Regions from separate parts of the Streptomyces sp. NBC_01508 genome, predicted to be linked through region 1. Evidence: riboswitches for the same ligand, from Rfam matches in the RefSeq annotation. Region 1 holds a riboswitch; each other region holds the start of a gene.

What was found. A riboswitch is a leader RNA that binds a small molecule or an ion and turns the genes downstream of it on or off. The one in region 1 is predicted to bind cobalamin.
Region 2: linked by a shared signal. The riboswitch ahead of OG700_RS01560 (prenyltransferase/squalene oxidase repeat-containing protein) and the one ahead of OG700_RS11795 (ribonucleoside-diphosphate reductase subunit alpha) in region 1 are both predicted to bind cobalamin.
Region 3: linked by a shared signal. The riboswitch ahead of OG700_RS25950 (ABC transporter substrate-binding protein) and the one ahead of OG700_RS11795 (ribonucleoside-diphosphate reductase subunit alpha) in region 1 are both predicted to bind cobalamin.
Region 4: linked by a shared signal. The riboswitch ahead of metE (5-methyltetrahydropteroyltriglutamate--homocysteine S-methyltransferase) and the one ahead of OG700_RS11795 (ribonucleoside-diphosphate reductase subunit alpha) in region 1 are both predicted to bind cobalamin.

What each region holds. Positions count from the first base shown of each region.
Region 1 is NZ_CP109419.1:2,618,572-2,621,873, forward strand. It holds gene OG700_RS11780 (YbdD/YjiX family protein) at 1-162, shown strand, start outside; gene OG700_RS11785 (Uma2 family endonuclease) at 240-821, opposite strand; gene OG700_RS11790 (GNAT family N-acetyltransferase) at 906-1,433, shown strand; cobalamin riboswitch at 1,511-1,643, shown strand; gene OG700_RS11795 (ribonucleoside-diphosphate reductase subunit alpha) at 1,792-3,302, shown strand, end outside.
Region 2 is NZ_CP109419.1:347,568-350,869, forward strand. It holds gene OG700_RS01560 (prenyltransferase/squalene oxidase repeat-containing protein) at 1-1,610, opposite strand, end outside; cobalamin riboswitch at 1,742-1,886, opposite strand; cobalamin riboswitch at 1,934-2,077, shown strand; gene OG700_RS01565 (hypothetical protein) at 2,147-2,386, opposite strand; gene OG700_RS01570 (glycerate kinase) at 2,504-3,302, opposite strand, start outside.
Region 3 is NZ_CP109419.1:5,577,177-5,580,478, reverse strand. It holds gene OG700_RS25955 (FecCD family ABC transporter permease) at 1-706, opposite strand, end outside; gene OG700_RS25950 (ABC transporter substrate-binding protein) at 718-1,704, opposite strand; cobalamin riboswitch at 1,745-1,876, opposite strand; gene OG700_RS25945 (Mov34/MPN/PAD-1 family protein) at 1,876-2,289, opposite strand; gene OG700_RS25940 (amino acid permease) at 2,432-3,302, opposite strand, start outside.
Region 4 is NZ_CP109419.1:3,598,082-3,601,383, forward strand. It holds gene OG700_RS16490 (glycoside hydrolase family 3 protein) at 1-780, opposite strand, end outside; cobalamin riboswitch at 989-1,219, shown strand; gene metE (5-methyltetrahydropteroyltriglutamate--homocysteine S-methyltransferase) at 1,384-3,302, shown strand, end outside.

The DNA of each region.
Region 1 (3,302 bases):
TGGTACGTGCGGGAGTTGACGGGTGAGTCGGCGTACGACCACTACGTGGCCCACACCCGTGCCTGCGACCCGACGGCGGAGCCCGTGACGCGCCGCGCCTTCGAACGCGCCCGGATGGACGCGCGTGAGGCGGACCCGAGGGAAGGGTTCCGCTGCTGCTGAGCGGCCGTGCCAGTACGGCGAAGGGCCGTCGTATCCCGATGGGGGTACGACGGCCCTTCGCCGTGCGCGAGCGGGTGTCAGTGCACCCAGTCCTTCAGCTGCTCGGTCTCCAGCGTGATGCCCACGGGGTCGGGCAGGACGACGCTCTTGCCGAACGGCACGGTGCGGGCGCTCTCGTAGCGCACACCATCCGGCTCGCTGTAGACGGTCACCTCGCAGGAGTCGCGGTCGATCAGCGGATAGACGGGGACACCGGTCTCGGCGTAGGAACGGGGCTTCTCCACCCGGTCGCGTGCGTCGGTGTCGGAGTCGTACGAGGTGACCTCGACGGCCATCAGGACGGGGCCGGGGTCGACCCACTCGCCCTGGCCCGCGAAGGCACCGCTCGGAGCGAGAGCACCGTCCGGCCGGGCGCGGCCCAGGAGATGTCGCTGGACTCTCAGCCCTTGGACTGGATAGAGCCACAGCTCCGGTCTCGACCGCAAACAGCAGCGTACAAGCCACTGCATGATGCATCCGTGCGTGCCGTCCGGGCCCGCCTTGCCGTGCACTTTCCCGTCGATCAGTTCCAGGGGGGCACGTTCGGCCGTGCGGCTCAGAATCCGGTACAACTCGTCGAAGTCGTGGGTCTCCACATGGAGCCGGTCGGTAGTAGCCACGCCGCTGGACCCCCTCACGTCGCCCACAACGGTAGCGACCCCCTCGGACAACGCGCCGCCGTCGCCGTGTCGCACACTGCTGTGATGAACCAGGCGATACGGCCGGCGGCCGACTTCACGATCAGAGCGGCCGAGCCCGCCGAGTACGCGGCGCTCGGGGAGATCACCGCGCGGGCCTATCTGGACGACGGGCTGCTGGACTTCGGGGCGGACGATCCCTATCTGGAGACCCTGCGCGACGTCGCGGGGCGGGCCGCCGGGTCCGACGTGCTCGTGGCCGTCGACGCGGACGGGGTGGTCCTCGGTGGGGTCGCCCACGCCTCCGGCGGGTCCGCGTGGGCCAACATCGCCAGGGAGGGGGAGGCCGAGTTCCGCATGCTGGCGGTCGCGTCATCCGCCCGGGGGCGCGGTGTCGGCGAGGCGTTGGTGCGGGCGTGCGTGGACCGGGCGCGGGGCACCGAGGGGTGCGTGCGGGTGTGTCTGTCCACCCACGAGACAATGCTGGGCGCCCACCGGATCTACGAGCGGCTGGACTTCGTACGGACCCCGGAGCGGGACTGGTCGCCGGTTCCCGCTCTCTCGCCCCTGCTCACGTACAGCCTGGAAATCTAAGGCGTTTCGGGGCCGTTTCAGGGCAAGGCGAAACACCCACGACACAACATGTGGGGGGTGCTTCTCCCAACCGACCCCACATGTATGCTCAAGTCTGCTGTCGCCGCAGGAGAATCCGGTGGAAATCCGGAACTGTCCCGCAACGGTGTGCTGTGGTGCGCTTTGCGCGCCCCGCGAGTCCGAGCACCTGCCGACGGCGCACCCGGTTCGACCGATCCGGGTGCCGAGACGTCCGGGCCTCGCGGTTGGGCCGGTGGACGCCGCACCGCGCGCTGCCCGTTTCCGGGGCGGCGTACGCGGGCGTGCGCTGCCGTGCCCCTCCCTCCGTGGCCCAGAGCCGAGCGAGGGAGAGCACCACGTGACCATCGCGCCAGCCGATCCGGCTTCAGCGATCTCCGAGCGGGAACGGGGTACGGCCGTCGCGGCCGACGGACCCGGTACGGCCCTGCTGCGGGTCCTCATGGACCTCACCGCCGACCTGGCCGACACCGACCCCGGCCGGGTCGCCGCCGCCGCGCTGCGTGGCCGTAACGCCGCCTCCGACGAGGCCGAGTTGCGTGAACTCGCCACCGAGGCCGCCGCCGGGCTCATCTCGGAGGACCCCGCGTACTCCCGTCTCGCCGCCCGCCTGCTCACCCGCACCATCGCGGACGAGGCCGCCGGCCAGGGCGCCGTCTCGTTCTCCTCGTCGGTCGCCGTGGGCCACGCGGAGGGCCTGATCGCCGACCGTACGGCCGCGTTCGTCACCCGCCACGCCGCCCGCCTCGACGCGCTGATCGACCCCGCAGCCGACGACCGCTTCGGCTACTTCGGTCTGCGCACGCTCTTCAGCCGCTATCTGCTCCGGCACCCGATCACCCGCGATGTCATCGAGACGCCGCAGTACTTCATGCTGCGCGTCGCGTCCGGGCTGGCCAAGGACGACTCCCCGGCCGCCGTGGACGAAGTCGCCGCGCTGTACGGCCTGATGAGCCGGCTCGACTACCTCCCCTCCTCCCCCACGCTCTTCAACTCCGGCACCCGGCACCCCCAGATGTCGTCCTGCTATCTGCTGGACTCCCCGCTGGACGAGCTGGACTCCATCTACGACCGCTACCACCAGGTGGCCCGCCTGTCAAAGCACGCGGGCGGGATCGGCCTCTCGTACTCCCGTATCCGCGCCCGCGGTTCACTGATCCGCGGCACGAACGGGCACTCCAACGGCATCGTGCCGTTCCTGCGGACGCTGGACTCCTCGGTCGCCGCCGTCAACCAGGGCGGCCGGCGCAAGGGCGCGGCCTGCGTCTACCTGGAGACCTGGCACGCGGACATCGAGGAGTTCCTGGAGCTGCGCGACAACACGGGCGAGGAGGCGCGCCGTACGCACAATCTCAACCTCGCGCACTGGATCCCCGACGAGTTCATGCGCCGGGTCGACACGGACGGCGACTGGTCGCTGTTCTCCCCCTCCGACGTGCCCGAGCTGGTCGATCTGTGGGGCGACGGCTTCGACACTGCGTACCGCGCGGCCGAGGCGGCGGGCAAGGCCCGCAGGACCATCCCGGCGCGCGAGCTGTACGGCCGCATGATGCGCACCCTCGCGCAGACCGGCAACGGCTGGATGACCTTCAAGGACGCGTCGAACCGTACGGCGAACCAGACCGCCGAGCCCGGCAGCGTCGTGCACTCCTCGAACCTCTGCACCGAGATCCTGGAGGTCACGGACGACGGCGAGACGGCCGTCTGCAACCTCGGCTCGATCAACATCGGCGCGTTCGTGACGGACACGGGCGAGCTGGACTGGGAACGGCTGGACGACAGCGTCCGCACCGCCGTGACCTTCCTCGACCGGGTCGTGGACATCAACTTCTACCCGACCGAGCAGGCCGG
Region 2 (3,302 bases), 2.3 Mb from region 1:
GCGGTGAGGTAGGCGGTGCCCTTCTTGAGGTCGGGGCCGGCACCGTCGCCCGGCGGGTCGGTGGCCGGATCCGTCGGAGGAGGTGTGGTCGGCGGGTCCGTGGGCTCGGTCGGCTCGCTGGGCTTCGTCGTCAGCGTGACGAGGTTGGTTCCCGCGCCGCCGATGGTCGCGTGCACGGTCGGGTACAGGAACGACTCGGTCATCGCCTCCTCGAACCCGAAGCCGCCGTCGTCGTTCTGCTGCCTCGACACCCAGGACATCGCCGCGTCGGCGCGCGTCACGTCGCCCAGCGCGCGCAGCGCCTGCGACGCCGCGGCGGTGATGGCGACATCTCCGGCGGCGGACCCGACGTAGGCGACGTATCCACCGTCGTCCCGCTGGGACTTCTTGAGGAAGTCCAGGGCCTTGGTCACGGCGCGGTCGTGGCCGCCCGCGCGCTCCAGGACGAGCGCCACCAGCGCGGTGGTGGCGGCGTCCCCCTCGCAGTTCTCGCCCGGCCGGATCAGCACACCGGTGACGCCCCCGGTGGCACATTGCAGAGCAGCCAGCCGGGACACCGTCTCGGCCGGCGGCTTCACGTCGCCCCGCAGCAGGGCGAGGACGGACAGCGCCTGCGCCTCCGTCGTACCGGCGTCCGTGAAGTCGCCCTTGGCGGAGCACCCGGGAGTACTGCCGCTCTCCGGTCCGGCCACGCACACGTTCGCGGCGAGGTCCGCGAGGAGGTCGTGCCCGCCGACGTCACGTGGATCGTCCCCGGCGATCTCCGCGACCAGCGCGAGCCGGGCGGCGCCCTTGGGGTCGGGTGCCTCGCCGATGCCCCGGGGATACGCGAACTCGGCGGTGTGCGCGGTGAGATACGCCTTTGTCTTGTCGAACGTCGCGCCGCGCCCCTTCGCGGCGGCGAGGGCGAAGGCCGTCTCCGCTGTCTGGAGGTGGTTCGGCCCCTCGGCGCCCTCGTCGAAGATGTGGTCACCGTCCTTCAGCCGGCCCGTGAGCCAGCCGGCGGCGGCGTCGGTGTCGACCGTCCCCGGCTCCACCGGGGGCGGTGTGCTGGTACCCGGATCCGGGTCACCGCCACCACCCGGCCGTACGTCGTCCGGGGTGAAGCCCGGCTGCCCGCTGCCGCCGCCGATGTCGGTGGGGCCGAAGACCCACGCCTCGACCTCGCCCGGCTTGGGCTGCCGGCTCAGCGCGCCGAGCGGGCTGTACGTCCAGTGGTCCTGGCCGACGGGCGCGAGCCAGTACGACCAGTAGGCGTTGGCCGGCGGGGTGAGCTGACAGGCTTCGTCGGCCGGAGTGGGGTGCTGCGCACCGCCCTTGAAGCTGTCGTGGCCGATGCGGCAGATGAAGCCGGGGCCGTCGTGGACCGTGCCGGTGGTGGTGAATCCGCCGTCGTGCAGCAGGTCCATGCCGGTGGTCAGGGTGGTGTCGCAGCCTCGTACGACGTCGCCGCCCCAGTCGCCGAAGTCGACGGCGACGACCGCGCCTCTGGTGGCGGTGCAGTCGCCGATCGGATCCGCCGCCGCCGGGGCGGCCGTGGTCACGAGTGCTGTGCCGAGTCCGACCGTCAGCAGCAGGGCGGACAGCAGCGAGAGAAGTCTCGCCGCCACGCGACGGTCTGGTCTGTTCCCGGTCTCCACCACGGCCCCCTGAGTCACCCGAGGCGGAGCCGTGCGTGACCGAAGGCCCACGGCAGACGCCGGGGAGCCGTCCGAACCACGCCGTAGTCCGCGACGGCGTCTTTCGCTGAATATCTCCCACCCAGGTAATCCGGCTCGCCCGTCAAGGAGTTGACGGGCCTACGGTTGCGGGTCAGCGCCGGGTTTCGACCGGCTTCCCCTGGGTGTCGAGCGGTAATCAGGCGCAGTGGAACACGTGTACGCACAGAGCGTCAAGGTGGCCTGTGTCTCCCGGTACGGCCCGTGCCGGGCGCTCTTGGCGGGTCGACGGCGCTCGGGTATCCTCCCCGACTGCCGAGTGGGGGAACCCGGTGGGACTCCGGGGCTGACGCGCAGCGGTGTGGCACGGCTGGAGGCCGGGCCGAGCCCGAATGCCCAGCGGCAGAGCAGTACAGGAAGCCGTACCACGCGATTGGACGGCGGCCCGTTCGTCGCTCTCCCGTCGAGGCTCCGTCCGGGTCTTCTTGTCACCGCCCCGCTCGGAGGCGTACGACGACGAGCGCACCGGCCTGCGCGGCGTCGACCGCCTCGCCCTGACCGACGCCGACGCGGCCGGGTGGCGCATGGTCGTCGCGTGGATGGAGCAGGCCGGGCTGAGCGTCCGCGTCGACGCCATGGGCAACGTCTACGGCCGCCGCGAGGGCACCGACCCCACCGCGGCCCCGGTGCTGACCGGCTCGCACATCGACAGCGTCGCCACCGCACATGGCTCGACCGTATGTATCAGCAGGTCACGGGCACGATGGAGCGACCACCCCGATCCTGGTTCGGAAAGACCGAACCGGCGGCGAAGGGCGTACGAACCGGATGTCGCGGCCGAACACTCACGCCGCCCGGGCAGCCAGCCGGGTGCCCAACTCCACTATCCGCAGGGACCGTTCCGTGGCGTCGGCGAGAATCTCGCGGCTGCCCTCGATCGCTTCGGGCAGCGACATCGGAGCCGGCAGGATCGCGCTGTACGCGTCGACGCCGATCGCCCGTACCAGGTGTGCGCCCGGCCCGATGGTGCCCGCGAGCACGAACACCGGCACTCCGGCCGCGTGTGCCCTGCTCGCGACTTCCGCGGGGATCTTGCCGCGTACGGTCTGGTGGTCCAGCGCGCCCTCGGCCGTGATCACCAGATCGGCGCGGGCCAGCCTGGCGTCCAGGTCGAGCCGGTCGAGCAGGACGTCGAAGCGGGGCAGGAGCCGCGCCCCCACCGCGGCCAGTCCGGCTCCCAGACCGCCGGAGGCACCGGTGCCGGGGGCCGTCCGCAGATCGATCCGTGGCGACAGGTCCCGGGTGAGGACCGCCGCCCAGCGCTCCAGGGCCGCCGACAGCACCTCCACGCCGGCCGGGGTCGCGCCCTTCTGCGGTCCGAACACGCGCGCCACGCCGTGTGCGCCGCACAGCACGTTGAAGGGGTTGCAGGCGACGAGGAGTTCGGTGTCGGCGAGGCGCCGGTCGAGCCCGGACGTGTCGACGTGGTCGAGTTCCCCGAGTGCCGCGCCGCCCGGCGGGAGTTCGCGGCCGTGGCGGTCCGTCAGCCGGGCGCCCAGCGCCCGGAGTGCCCCGGCGCCCCCGTCCGACGTACCGGAGTCCCCGCAGCCGACGAGCACGCGCCGGGCTCCCAGGTCCAGGGCG
Region 3 (3,302 bases), 3.0 Mb from region 1:
CGACGAGGACGGCGGCCGGCACGACGAGCGTGCCCCAGCGGGCGCTGCCGAGCCCGCCGAGCGACCAGAACAGCGCCTCCTGGAAGTGTTCGGGCCGGGCGGAGACCACCAGGACGAGCGTGGTGAACGCGGACAGGATGTACGAGACGGTCACCCCGGCCAGTACGAGGCGCCCGCCGGTCATCGTGCCGCCGCGCCGGGCCAGCGCGTAGACGAGGGTCATCGCGACGAGCGAGCCCGCGAAGGCGGCGGCCGGCATGGCGACGGTGGTGGTGATCCCGCCGCCGATGCCGCTGCCGATGCCGAGGACCAGGACGAGTACGGCGCCGGTGGACGCCCCCGAGGAGATCCCGAGGAGGAACGGGTCGGCCAGCCGGTTGCGTACGAGGGCCTGGAGGACCGTCCCGACGACGGCGAGACCTGCGCCGACGACCGCGCCGAGCAGCACACGCGGCAGCCGTACGTCCAGGACGATCGTGCGGAAGGGGCTGGGCTCCGCGCCGCCGGTGAGGATCGTGAGCACCTCACCGGGCGGGATACGTACGGAGCCGAGCGCGAGCCCGGCGACGACGGCGCAGGCGAGGGCCGCGGCGAGGCAGGTGAGCACGACGGCCTGGCGCAGCCTGCGGTGGTGGTGGCCGGGCGGGTGGTGGCCGGGGTGATGGTGACGGGGGTGGTGGTGGCCGGGCGGGGTTGTGCGACTCATGGCCGTCGGCCCTACGCGCCCGCCCCGGGGTGGAGTTGGTCGGCGAGGCGCTGGACGGCGGCGGGGGCGCGGACACCGAGGACGGCGTCGGAGAGCGGCAGGACGGCGAAGCGCTTGTTCCTGATCGCCGGGACGTCCTTCAGTACGGGGTCCTCCAGCAGCCGCTTCTTCTTCTGGGCGACGGTGGTGGCGCCGTAGTCGTAGATGAGGATCGTCTCGGGCTTGCGGGCCACGACCTGTTCCCAGGTGGCGTCGCCGAAGGGTCTGTCGAGGTCGGCGAAGACGTTGCGCCCGCCGGCCCGCTCGATCAGCTCGTTGCCGATGCCCTTGCCGCCGGCGGTGAACGCGGTCTTGTCGCCGCTGTCGTAGACGAAGACCGGGAGGGGCTTCGTGTCTTCGAGCCCGGCGGCGGTGGCGGCGAGGGTGGTGCGCGCCTCGGCGGTCCACTTCTTCGCGCGGTCGGCGACACCGAAGGTGCGGCCGACCTCCTCGATCTCACGGAAGACGTCGTCCATGGAGGTCCGGCCATCGGCGCAGTTCTCCAGGTTGAGCCGGGTGTCGATGCCGGCGTCCTTGAGGTCGTCGCGGGTGCGGCCGTCCTTGGCGGCGAAGGCGCTGGCGTAGCCGCCGTAGACGAAGTCGGGGTTCGCGGCGAGGAGTCTCTCCTTGGAGGGGTACTCCTTGGCGATGACCGGGACGCTGTCGTACGCCTTCTCGTAGGCGGGCAGGACGGCGTCGTCCAGCCAGGCGGTGCCGACGAGGGACTTGGCGAGACCGAGTTCGATCATGATCTCGGTGACGTGCTGGTTCATCGTGACCACGCGCTTCGGGGGTGCCTCGAAGGTGGTCTTCACACCGCAGTTGGTGACCGTGTACGGGAATCCGGCGGCCGGCGCTCCGTCGTTCCGGACGGGGTCCGGGGTGGTGGAGCAGGCGGCGAGCGGGAGCAGCAGCGGGAGCAGGACCGCCGGTATGAGGGCGTGGCGCCGCGAGGACATGACTGGGCCTCCTCCGGGGGATTTCCGCGTCCCCTGGCATGGTGGGAGAAGGGCGACAGGTCAGTTCCTGGCTTCCGGGACCCGCGCTCGCGGGGCCTGGTCACAGTGGCGGGACCGTGCCGGATTCGCACCGGCTTCCTGGGTCCTGCCGCCCTGGATCGCGTCAGTCTCTCAGACGACCTCGACCTCTTCCTCCGTGACCTCGCCCTCGACGATGCGGTACGAGCGGAACTGGAACGGGCCCATGTCGTCGGTGTCGGCGGTGGAGACCAGGACGTAGTGGGCGAACGGTTCCATCGCCAGGTCGATGTCCCGGCGGGAGGGGTACGCCTCGGTCGCGGTGTGCGAGTGGTAGATGACCACCACGTCCTCGTCGCGCTCGCGCAGCTCGTTGTCGAGCTGCTTGTGCTCGGTCGAGTCGAACTCGTAGAACGTGGGCGAGCGGGCCGCGTTGAGCATGGGGATGAAGCGCTCGGGCCGGTCGCTGCCCTCCGGGCCCGCGATCACGCCGCACGCCTCGTCGGGGTGGTCCGCCCGCGCGTGGGCGACGATCCGGTCGTACAGCGCCTGGGTGATGGTGAGCATGAGGTGAAGGATAAGCAGGTGGCCTCCGCGTGTGAGATACGGAGGCCACCTGATGAGACGGCCGGTGAGACGGGTCGGTGGGACGGACCGGTGGGACGGACCGGTGGGACGCGTCGGTGGGACAGCCGGTGGGACGCCCGCGTCAGTCGGACACCTTCGCGTACTCCGGCTCGTGCGGGCCTTCCGGGTCGCGCCGTTCCCCGGAGGCGCGCGCCGCCAGTCCCGGGTTACGGCTCTTGAGCAGCGCCCAGCCGCCGGCCAGGAACAGCGCCCAGAGCGCGCCGACGTACAGCGACACCCGGGCGTCGGAGTCGTACGCGATCAGGCAGGTCACGAAGGACAGGAAGACCAGCGCCACCCAGCTCAGGGCCGAGCCGCCCGGCGCCGGGAACGAGGACGCCGGCAGCCTCCCCGCGACCACGGCGGAGCGGTACTTGATGTGGCTGATGAGGATCATCATCCAGGTCCAGATGCCGGCGGCGGTGGCCACCGAGGTGACGTACAGGAACGCCTTCTCGGGGACGACGTAGTTGAGGACGACGCCGATGCCCATCAGCGCGACGGACGCCGCGATGCCGAACGCCGGTGTCCTGCGGGAGTTGAGCTTGCCCAGGGCCTTCGGGGCTTCGCTGTTGGCGGCGAGGTCGCGCAGCATCCGGCCGGTGGAGTACATGCCGGAGTTGCAGGACGACAGGGCCGCCGTCAGCACCACGAAATTGACGATTCCGGCGCCGAGCGGGATGCCGATCTTGGCGAAGGCGTGCACGAACGGGCTCTCGCCCTCGCTGAATTCGGTCCATTCGACGACGGCGAGGATGACGGTGAGCGCGCCTACGTAGAAGACGATGATGCGCCAGGGCAGCGTGTTGATCGCCTTGGGGAGTGTCTTCTCCGGATTCTCGGACTCGCCCGCGGTGACGCCGACGAGTTCGACGGCCAGGTAGGCGAACATCACGCCCTGAAGGGTCATCAGGCTGGAGCCGATGCCGTTGGGGAAGATGCCGCCGTGCTGC
Region 4 (3,302 bases), 980 kb from region 1:
CGCGGGCGCGAGCAGGTGCCCGGTCATCACCACGCGTACGCCCGCCTCCATCGCGGCGAGGAACGGCGGCAGCGCGGTGGCGGCGATCTCCTCGGCGCTCGCCGAGACCTGTGGCAGGCCGTGGTGGGAGTCGACCGAGGTGTCCCCGTGGCCGGGGAAGTGCTTGGCGCAGGCGGCGACGCCGGCCGACTGGAGTCCGCGGATCCAGGCGGCGGTGTGCCGGCAGACGACGTCCGTGCCGGCGCCGAAGGAGCGGGCGCCGATGACCGGGTTGAAGGGGTTGGAGTTGACGTCGGCGCTGGGCGCGTAGTCGAGGGAGACGCCGGCGGCGTGGAGTTCGCGGCCGATGTCGCGGGCGACGGACTCGGTCAGCTCCACGTCGTCCACGGCGCCGAGTGCGAGGTTGCCCGGCCGGGAGGCGCCGGTCCAGGCTTCGAGCCGGGTGACGTCGCCGGCCTCTTCGTCGATGGCGATGATGAGGTCGCGGTTCTCCGCGCGTAGTTCGGCGGTGAGGCGCGCGACCTGTTCGGGGTCGACGATGTTCCGGCCGAACAGGACGACGGAGGTGAGGCCGCCGGCGATCCCGCGGCGGACCCAGTCGGGCAGGGTCGTGCCGACGAATCCGGGCTGGAGCGTGGACTCCGCGAGTCGCGTCAGCCGGTCGCGACGGCCGCTCGACGTGGCGCTCCGCCGGGTGCTGGACGCAGTACTCGGCGTGGCGCGCGGCTCACTGCTCGGCTGGTTGTTCGGCTGGCTGTTCGGCCGGGTGCTTGGCTCCATGCGGGTCCTCCGAAGGCGCATCGCTCGGCCGGCTCAGCGAACCGCCCTTGAACTTGGTACAGGCCAATCGGATGGTGGCTTAGACCAATTATGTGTGTCAAGGAGGTACCGCGCTTCCGCGCGTTGCGTGAACTCGCCCCGGAAGCAGGGGGATTACGCCGTTCATGAATATCTGGTGAGCCTTCGAGGGAGCTGATGGGCACGGGTTAGGCTGGTCGGTGCAGCTGGTTCGTTCCCGTCCGACGGGCGGGAACGTCGCAAGAGGGAACCTGGTGAGAATCCGGGACTGCCCCGCAGCGGTGAGTGGGAACGACCGCCGTCATCAGCACTGGGCCCGTGCCGGGCCTGGGAAGCGACGGTCAGTAGGTGTCCGCCGGGTGTCCGCACCCGACCGGCGTGCCCACGAGTCCGAAGACCTGCCCGCTGTGCGTACGCGACCGATCGCGTACGGGGATTCCGGTGACCTCGTGGGCGGGTCGGCGTACCTATCGGCGGGCAGGCGTACGTACGCGTACGTACGGGCGGCCCGTCCGGTTCCGTACCCCTTCGTGTCCGCGATCCGTCACCGGGATCGCAGGAGGACAACTCGCGAAGGAGAGTTCCGTGACAGACAAGTCCGCAGCCGCGGCAGCGCGCGCCACCGTGTACGGCTACCCCCGCCAGGGCGCGAACCGCGAACTGAAGAAGGCCGTCGAGGGCTACTGGAAGGGCGCGGTCGGCGCCGATGCCCTGCGGGACGTGGCCTCGCGGCTGCGCCGCGCCAACTGGGAGCAGCTCGTCGCCGACGGTGTCCACGAGGTTCCGACCGGTGACTTCTCGTACTACGACCAGGTCCTGGACACCAGCGTGATGGTCGGCGCGATCCCGGAGCGGCACCGCGCGGCGGTCGGCGACGACGCGCCGCACGATTCGCGGGATTCGCGGGATTCGCGGGATTCGCGGGACACCGCCCGGGCCACCGCGCAGGACCGCGCGCTGGACGGCTATTTCGCGATGGCGCGCGGCACCCGGGACGTGGCACCCCTGGAGATGACCAAGTGGTTCGACACCAACTACCACTACCTGGTCCCCGAGGTCGGCCCCGGCACCGTCTTCTCCGCCGACTCGGCCAAGCAGGTCGCCGAGCTGACGCAGGCCCTCGCGCTCGGCCTCACCGCCCGGCCCGTGCTCCTCGGCCCCGTCACGTATCTGCTGCTGGCCAAGCCCGCCCCCGGCGTGGCCGCCGGCTTCGAGCCGCTGACGCTGCTCGACCGGCTCCTTCCCGTGTACGCGGAGATCCTGGCCGACCTGCGCGCGGCCGGCGCCGACTGGGTGCAGCTGGACGAGCCCGCGCTGGTGCAGGACCGCACCCCGGCCGAGCTGAACGCCGCTTCCCGCGCCTACCGCGACCTGGGCGGCCTGACCGACCGGCCGAAACTGCTCGTCGCCTCCTACTTCGACCGGCTCGGCGACGCGCTGCCCGTGCTCGCCAAGGCCCCCGTCGAAGGGCTCGCGCTCGACTTCACCGGATCGGCCGCCGCCGCCAATCTGGCCGCTCTCGCGGCCGTGGGCGGGCTGCCCGGCAAGCGGCTGGTCGCGGGCGTGGTCGACGGACGCAACGTCTGGATCAACGACTTCGAGAAGTCCCTCGCCACCCTCGGCACGCTCCTCGGCCTCGCCGACCGCGTCGACGTCGCGCCGTCCTGCTCCCTGCTGCACGTCCCGCTCGACGCGACCGCCGAGCGCGACATCGACCCGGAGATCGCCCGCTGGCTGGCGTTCGCCCGCCAGAAGAGCGCCGAGGTCGCCACGCTGGCCCGCGCCCTGACCGAGGGAACGGGCGCCATCACGGCCGAACTCGCCGCCAACCGCGCCGCGCTCGCCTCCCGCGCGGGCTCGGCGCTCACCCGCGACCCGGCCGTGCGCGCCCGCGCCGCGGCCGTCACCGACGCGGACGCCCGCCGTTCGCAGCCGTACGAGGTACGGACCGCCGCCCAGCGGGCGCACCTCGGTCTGCCGCCGCTGCCGACGACCACGATCGGCTCCTTCCCGCAGACCGCCGAACTGCGTACCGCGCGGGCCGATCTGCGGGCCGGCCGGATCGGGACGGCGGCGTACGAGGAGCGGATCGAGGCCGAGATCCGCGACGTCCTCGCCTTTCAGGAGAAGGCGGGGCTGGACGTCCTGGTGCACGGCGAGCCCGAACGCAACGACATGGTGCAGTACTTCGCCGAGCAGTTGACCGGGTACGTCGCCACGCGGCACGGCTGGGTGCAGTCGTACGGCACCCGCTACGTACGCCCGCCGGTCCTCGCCGGGGACATCTCGCGCCCGGAGCCGATGACGGTGCGCTGGACGTCGTACGCGCAGTCGCTCACCGACCGCCCGGTGAAGGGCATGCTGACGGGACCGGTCACGATGCTCGCCTGGTCCTTCGTCCGGGACGACCAGCCGCTCGGTGACACCGCGCGGCAGGTCGCGCTCGCCCTCCGCGACGAGGTGAACGACCTTGAGGAGGCGGGCACTTCGGTGATCCAGGTCGA